3 regions of the Thermobacillus sp. genome follow, and region 2 is predicted to be linked to each of the others. Evidence: riboswitches for the same ligand, from Rfam matches in the RefSeq annotation. Region 2 holds a riboswitch; each other region holds the start of a gene.
What was found. A riboswitch is a leader RNA that binds a small molecule or an ion and turns the genes downstream of it on or off. The one in region 2 is predicted to bind cyclic di-AMP.
Positions count from the first base shown of each region.

Region 1: it holds a riboswitch for cyclic di-AMP, as region 2 does, so the genes downstream of both, C6W55_RS11230 (C40 family peptidase) here and C6W55_RS03320 (KamA family radical SAM protein) in region 2, are expected to answer to the same signal.
Region 3: it holds a riboswitch for cyclic di-AMP, as region 2 does, so the genes downstream of both, C6W55_RS02130 (resuscitation-promoting factor) here and C6W55_RS03320 (KamA family radical SAM protein) in region 2, are expected to answer to the same signal.

Region 1 is NZ_QEWA01000040.1:39,610-41,808, forward strand. It holds gene C6W55_RS11225 (hypothetical protein) at 1-435, shown strand, start outside; cyclic di-AMP (ydaO/yuaA leader) riboswitch at 663-816, shown strand; gene C6W55_RS11230 (C40 family peptidase) at 823-1,350, shown strand; gene C6W55_RS11235 (DEAD/DEAH box helicase) at 1,522-2,199, shown strand, end outside.
Region 2 is NZ_QEWA01000026.1:54,268-56,466, reverse strand. It holds gene C6W55_RS03320 (KamA family radical SAM protein) at 1-977, opposite strand, end outside; cyclic di-AMP (ydaO/yuaA leader) riboswitch at 1,176-1,319, opposite strand; gene C6W55_RS03315 (VanW family protein) at 1,404-2,199, opposite strand, start outside.
Region 3 is NZ_QEWA01000023.1:11,511-13,709, reverse strand. It holds gene rnmV (ribonuclease M5) at 1-75, opposite strand, end outside; gene C6W55_RS02130 (resuscitation-promoting factor) at 283-1,428, opposite strand; cyclic di-AMP (ydaO/yuaA leader) riboswitch at 1,769-1,968, opposite strand; gene C6W55_RS02125 (TatD family hydrolase) at 2,137-2,199, opposite strand, start outside.

The DNA of each region.
Region 1 (2,199 bases), on a different contig from region 2:
GCCGCCGAACTCGCCCTGATCCTCGCGCCGCTCGCCTGGCTGCTGCCGCTTGCGCGCCGCGCGTTCTTCGACAGCGCCGGATGGGGCGACCTGCTGTGGGCGGTGCTGCCCGCCGCGGCCGCCTGGCTGGGGTGGTGCCTGCTCATCCGCCTGGTCTCGCTCGGCATGCAGTTCGGAGCGGCGGCGGGTGACGGGATGCTGCCGTCGCTGTCCGTCACGATCCGCAGCCTGCCGATGGCCGCCGCCGCGGCGCTCACGGTATGGGCGATCGGCGCCGCGACCGGTCTCGTCTCCACCGCCGTGTCGATGATCTGGGCCGGGCTGTTCGCGCTCATTCTGCACCAGGCCCAGCAATTTTTCCGCACCTGGTTCAAAGTATGGACCTTCGCCGCGCAATATGAAGCGTGGCAATCGAAACGGCAGCCGGCCGCTTGACTGCCGGTCCGGCCCCGCAGCGGCCCGCCGCAAACCGAAGCCGACATATCCGGACACTAGCCCGGACATGTCGGCTTTTTCTTTTTCCATTCACCTTTTCATGAGAAAAATTCGCCTTTTTATGTGGGGGGGTTGGTGTTTTATGAGAGAATTTTCGTGTTTTTATGAGAGGATTCTCATTTTAATTTGGAAGGATTTCACGAGCGGAAAGCGAATTCGTAGGACCGTTGTGAAAAATGCCGAATTCCCGTCGAACGGGAAGCGGGGGAACCAATCCGGGTGAACGGACTCTGCGCTGCCGGGCGGCATGCGCCGGAAGAGTCCCAGGGAGCCTTCGACCGAACCCCACAGCTAACCTCGCAGGCATCGGAAGGAGTTCTCGCATACGTGAAACGACTGGCGGTATCCGTCACGGCGCTGCTTGCCATTGTATTTGCTTTCACGACGGCTGGCGCCTCTGCCGGATCGAAGATGGACGCAGTAATCGATGAATTGCTCGGCACTCCGTACAAGTACGGCGGCACCACGACCAAAGGATTTGATTGTTCCGGTTTTACCGCTTATGTATTTGCGAAGTTCGGCATCGAACTGCCGCACAACTCCGCTTCCATGGCGAAGAAAGGCGTGGAAGTGGCGAAAGAGGATCTCCGCGAAGGCGACCTCGTCTTCTTCAACACGAGCGGCAACGGCATCTCCCACGTCGGCATCTATGTCGGCGACGGCAAGTTCGCCCACGCCTCCACGTCGAAAGGCGTCGTTATTACCGCGCTGTCGGACAAGTATTACGCGAAGCGGTATGTCACCGCGCGCCGCATCCTGAGCGACAGCGCCTACGAGAAGATCGCCGTCGAGCAGCCGGCTGTGCAGGAGCAAGCAGAGAAAGCCGCAGGCGCGGCTGAAGGTACGGAAGCTTAACCGTAAACCGGGCGGAACGGTCCGGCAAGCATCAGAACCCGCAGGGTCTCCCCGAGAGCCCGGCGGGTTCTTGCGTTTTGCCCGGACACGCCGGATTGTGTGCGAATGCCGGATTGGTTATGCTGGGAATACGGAATGTTTTTCCTGCAACGATGCAAGGAGGCGAAGGGCATGACGGATTTCGGCGGGCAGCCGCTGCCGCCGGAGCTGGAGGGGTTCCATCCGGTTCTCGCGCAATGGTTCTTCCGTTCCTTCGGAGAACCGACTCCCGTGCAGCGGGAGGCTTGGGACGCCATCCGCACGGGACATCACGCGCTGATTGCCGCGCCGACCGGTTCCGGGAAGACGCTGGCGGCGCTCCTGCCCTGCCTCGATCATTGCATCCGGACGAAGACCGGGCCGGGCGCCGGTTCCGGCGTGAAAGTCGTCTATATCACGCCGCTGAAAGCCCTGAACAATGACATTCATCACCACATTGCCGAATTCGCCGAGGCGATCGACCGGCTGGCCGCGGAATCCGGACAACCCTGGCCCGGCCTGCGCGCGGCCGTCCGCACCGGCGACACGACCGGGGCGCAGCGCGCCGCGATGCTGCGGCGGCCGCCGGACGTGCTCGTGACGACGCCGGAGTCGCTGTATATCCTGCTTCTGTCGGAGAAGGGCCGGCGGATGCTGCGGACGACGGAGAAAGTGATCGTCGACGAGATCCACGATCTGGCCGCGGACAAGCGCGGCGCGCATCTGTCGCTGACGCTCGAACGGCTCGCTGACCTCTGCCCGGCGCGGATCCAGCGGATCGGCGTGTCGGCGACGCAGAAGCCGCTTGCGCGCGTCGCCCGCTTCCTCGCC
Region 2 (2,199 bases):
GCCTTCCCGTTCTCGATGGCCAGAATTTCAATCTTGCCGGACGTATGGCTCATCGACAGGCGCACCCTTTTGCCCAGACCGGATGTTCGCGCTTTCGCTTCTTCCACCAGCCGATACACCCGTTCCAGCGGCAGCACGAAGTCGCTGTTGCCCGCCACCGGCCGGTTGACGAAGAAGTAGTACGGCGTCACGCCCGCCCAGGACAGCTTGTCGAGCAGTTCGGCGAGCACCTCGGCGTTGTCGTTGATTCCCTTCAGAATCGGCGTCTGATTGACGACGATCGCGCCCGCCTGGTGCAGCGCGTCGAACCCCCGCTTCGCCTCGGGCGTAATCTCGCGCGGGTGATTGACATGCGCCATGACATAGATGCGCTTCTCGGGCGTCGAGTGTTCCCGGATCAGTTCGAGCAGATCCGGATCTTCATAGATGCGCATCGGATTGAAGACCGGCAGCTTCGAGCCGAGCCGGATGATCTTCACGTGCGGTATCGAACGCAGCCGTTCGATGATGGCCCTGAGCCGCGGTGTGCCGAGCATGAGGCTGTCGCCGCCCGTCAGCAGCACGTTGTTGATTTCGGGATGCGCCGCGATATAGTCCAGACCCGGCGACACGTCGGTCACCGCTTCCTTCACGTCGTTGCGGAACAGCCGCTTCCGGAAGCAATACCGGCAATAGGCGCCGCACACTTCGGAGACGATCAGCAATGCCGTCGTCTTGTATTTGTGCTGGCAGCCGGGCACGACGTAGTTCGTGTCCTCGTCCGACGCGTCCCACCGCCCGTACTCCTTCAGCTCGCCCGTATTCGGGATGACCAGCTTGCGGATCGGATCGTCCGGGTCGTTCCAATCAATCAGATTCAGATAATAATCGTTCACGCGGAAGACGAATTTCTCCGTGATCGGCTTGAGCTGCTCCCGTTCCGCTTCGGGAAGCATCGTGATTTTCGAAATGTCGGTAATGTATCTCACCTTCGCCATTTTACGCCTCTCCTTTCGTTTGCCTCTTCAGGGATTTGTAACAATGGCAATGTTGATATAACCTCCTTCCTCTCCGGATTAGAAACCAGCCGAGCCAATTTAAAAAAATCATTGCGGATAAGGCCTGAAGAAAGAAAAAAGACCCGTGAGGGGTCTGTGGCATAACATGCCGATCATGCACGCCATAAGCTTCGTTCAATTCAGACCCATCTCCCGCTGACGAGGTTAGCTGACGGGCTCGGGTCGATGGTCCCCTACGTCCGGCCGGCGGACGATTCGCCCCAATTGACTGGTTCCCCCGCTTCCCGGACATTGCCACCGGGAATTAAGCGTGTTTTTAGGATAACGGATTTGGCCCGATCTGTCAAAAAACAACGGACCGCCCCGGGACAGAGACGCGCATCCGCACGTCCGCGGACGGGACGGTCAGCCCGCATCCGGGTGCAGCGCGTCGCGCACCTCCTCGATTTGCCCGCGCTGTATGCCCGGCACTTTCCGCGGATGATGGCGGACCGATTCGGTCGAATACAGGACGACGCGCATCGTGCCGCGGGCGGCGTACGCCCGGATCAGCACCGGCTGATTGAGCGTGTTGCGGAAAGCGAAATCCGGCCCGTACCAGCTCACCGTCGCGTCCCGGCCGGGCGGCACATAGGCGACATGGCGGCTGTGGGCATACCGCTCAACGATCTCGAGTCCCGCGTTGTCCACCGCGTTGAACAGCGTCGACGACACCTGGCAGATGCCGCCGCCCACCCCTTCGGACAATTCGCCGCGCACGATGACGGGCGCCTGCCGGTAGCCCCGCTCCACCGTCCGCTTGCCAATCGTCCGGTTGAAGGAGAACGTCTCCCCGGGAAAGACGACCGTGCTGTCGAGCGCCGCGGAAGCCAGCTCGATGTTGTGGGACCGGTTCCGGTTCCTCGGGTTGTAATAGGTGACGTATCGGCCGATCACTTTCTCGTTCAGCCCGGCGAGCAATGCGCTGTCGACCTTCGCCGGCACCTGCCGCGCGGGCGGCTCCATGTCCGCCTCTCCGCTTCCGTAGAAATACGCGTAGAACTGCGACTCGAACGCTTCCCTGTCCAGCTTGCGCCCCGGCTGCTCCGGCCGAATCGTTCCGTTCGCGGCGAATTTCGCGTTGCGCGCCGGAACGTCCACTTTCGCCGCCAGACCGTCAGCCAACCGGTCGAGCCTGGCGGGATCGACAAAACCGGTGCCG
Region 3 (2,199 bases), on a different contig from region 2:
CGTGTCCGCCTCAACCGCGCGCTTCACGGCGGCGGTGTCGTCCTTGCCTTCGACGACGATAATTTCCTGGATCATGTCGCATTCCTTTCCCAAGCCCGGTAAACGGCTCGTCCTCTTCATGATGATGGCCGCAGCTTCGCCCCGCTATGCGCCTCCGCAACGACAAGAAAACCCCGGCGCGGCATCCGCGGGGATGCCGCACAGAGGTTTCCAGCCGCTCAAGCATAATTGCGGTGATGAATCATAGGATGAATCACGGGCACGCCGGCGGCAGCCGCAGCCTCAGCTTGCCGTCGGCTTGTTCGGCCCGATCACGTAGACGGTGTAGCCCTTCTTCTTGCCGAAGCGCTCCGCCTTCGTTTCGCTGTCGTAGTAAATGTCGATCTTCTTCCCTTTGACCGCGCTGCCCTTGTCTTCCGCACGCCGGAATCCGATGCCTTCGATGTACACCCACCAGCCGAGCGGAATGACGTCCGGGTCGACGGCGATCGTCCGGCCTTCCTGCACTTTCGTGCCGGAAGCCGTAATGCCGTATTGGGGATGATCCTCGGTCTTGCCCGTCGACTCGAAGCCGGCGGAATACGCCGTCAGCGTCACGTTCTTGAGCACTTTCTTCGCCTTGAACGTCACGCCTTCGCGCGTGACCTTCGTTGCCGTCTCCGATTCGGCGGACAGCACGGCCGCTTTCGGCTCCGGCTTCTTCGTGCCGACGGCGACGATCTGATCCTGCTTCTCCGCCGACACCGTCTTCGTCAGCAGCCGCGAATTTACGTACACGCCGTTTTCGAACGTTTTCTCGACAAGATTGATGATGACGCCTTCCTTGCCGGGTTGAATGACCTTTTCTTTGCCTTTTTCCAGATTCGGGTCGTCCTTCTTGACGACCTCATACGGAACGACCTCTTCGGTTTGTACCACGTGCTTGTCGACGCGCACCACTTCAATCGTCATGTCCGGCTCGAGTGGCGCGCCCGGCGATGGATACACCTTGTCGTCGTCGCGCAGGTCGATACCCGCTTCGCTGAGGGCCGCCTGAACCGTATGGCGGGTCGGCCAGACCTCCACCGCCTTGCCGTCGGCGACGACCGTGACCGGCACCGCCTGGTTGATGACAATCCGGTCGCCGTCCCGGATCGCCGCGTTGAGCGGCTTCGACACCTCATCGTTCGGCCCGACTTCGATGTCGAGCTCGTCAAGCAGCTTTTCCAGAACCCATTGTTTCGTCGTGACGATTCGTTCCTCGCCGTCCACGACGACCGACACCTGTTTGTCGGCCGTGCCGTAGAGCAGCACCAGCAGCATGAAAGTCATGGCGATTGAAAGAATTGCGCTCAGAAGAACCAGACGTACGTTCTCATGCTTCCAACGCATTGCGAAGTTCATGCCGGATGATCGTGATCCATGGGATTCCGGAAGGAACTTCCCCATGTCTTCGGTCCTCCTTACATTGCTCGCCGCCTTAGGATGATGCATGATACGATTGACGCGAACGTTTTGGTTTTCAAAAGATAAGCATTTATAAGCTGCACGCTTATAATCGGCTTATCTTTCACCGCAAAACGGACGCACCTCCAAATGAGGACGGCGCCAGCCGTTTTGCTTGGATCCGTGCTGTCGTTCCAGAATCACGCCCCGTCGTCTGTCCGTCTTCCTGGAGAAACCTATGTCGCCGGTTGCCGCAATATTCAAAAAATAAAGCCGCCGACAGAGGATCCCATCGTGGCTTCGAAGAGGATAAATAATACTTCGGACTGTCAAAGCACGAGACGATCACTCTCAAATGCGCCTGCGGAGTTAGCTGACGGGTTCGGGCCGAGAGCCGCCCTATGACCTTTCGCCGCTTCAAATCGCGCGTCCGGTCAATTCACCCCAATAGGTTTCAGCGGAGCCGGCAACCTGTGTTGTCCGATTGCCGCTGACTGGTTCCCCCGCTCTCCCGTCCTCCGGGAGATTCAGCGTCTGGAAATGTTCAACTTTCAGCAAAGTTCTGTGAGACATCATACCCCCTGGAGTTGCGCGTTGTAAAGGACGTTCAAAATGCGATTTTCGCGTTATTTTCGGTTTAAAGTGCATTTTCGGAGATTTTCTCGCGGGTAATGCCACTTTTTTTGTGAGCAAAATCATTGTTTCAACGGTTTAGACCGACTTATCTCGAATTCGGAAACAATTCAGAGTATTCTGTCCGGTTATTTTTACCAG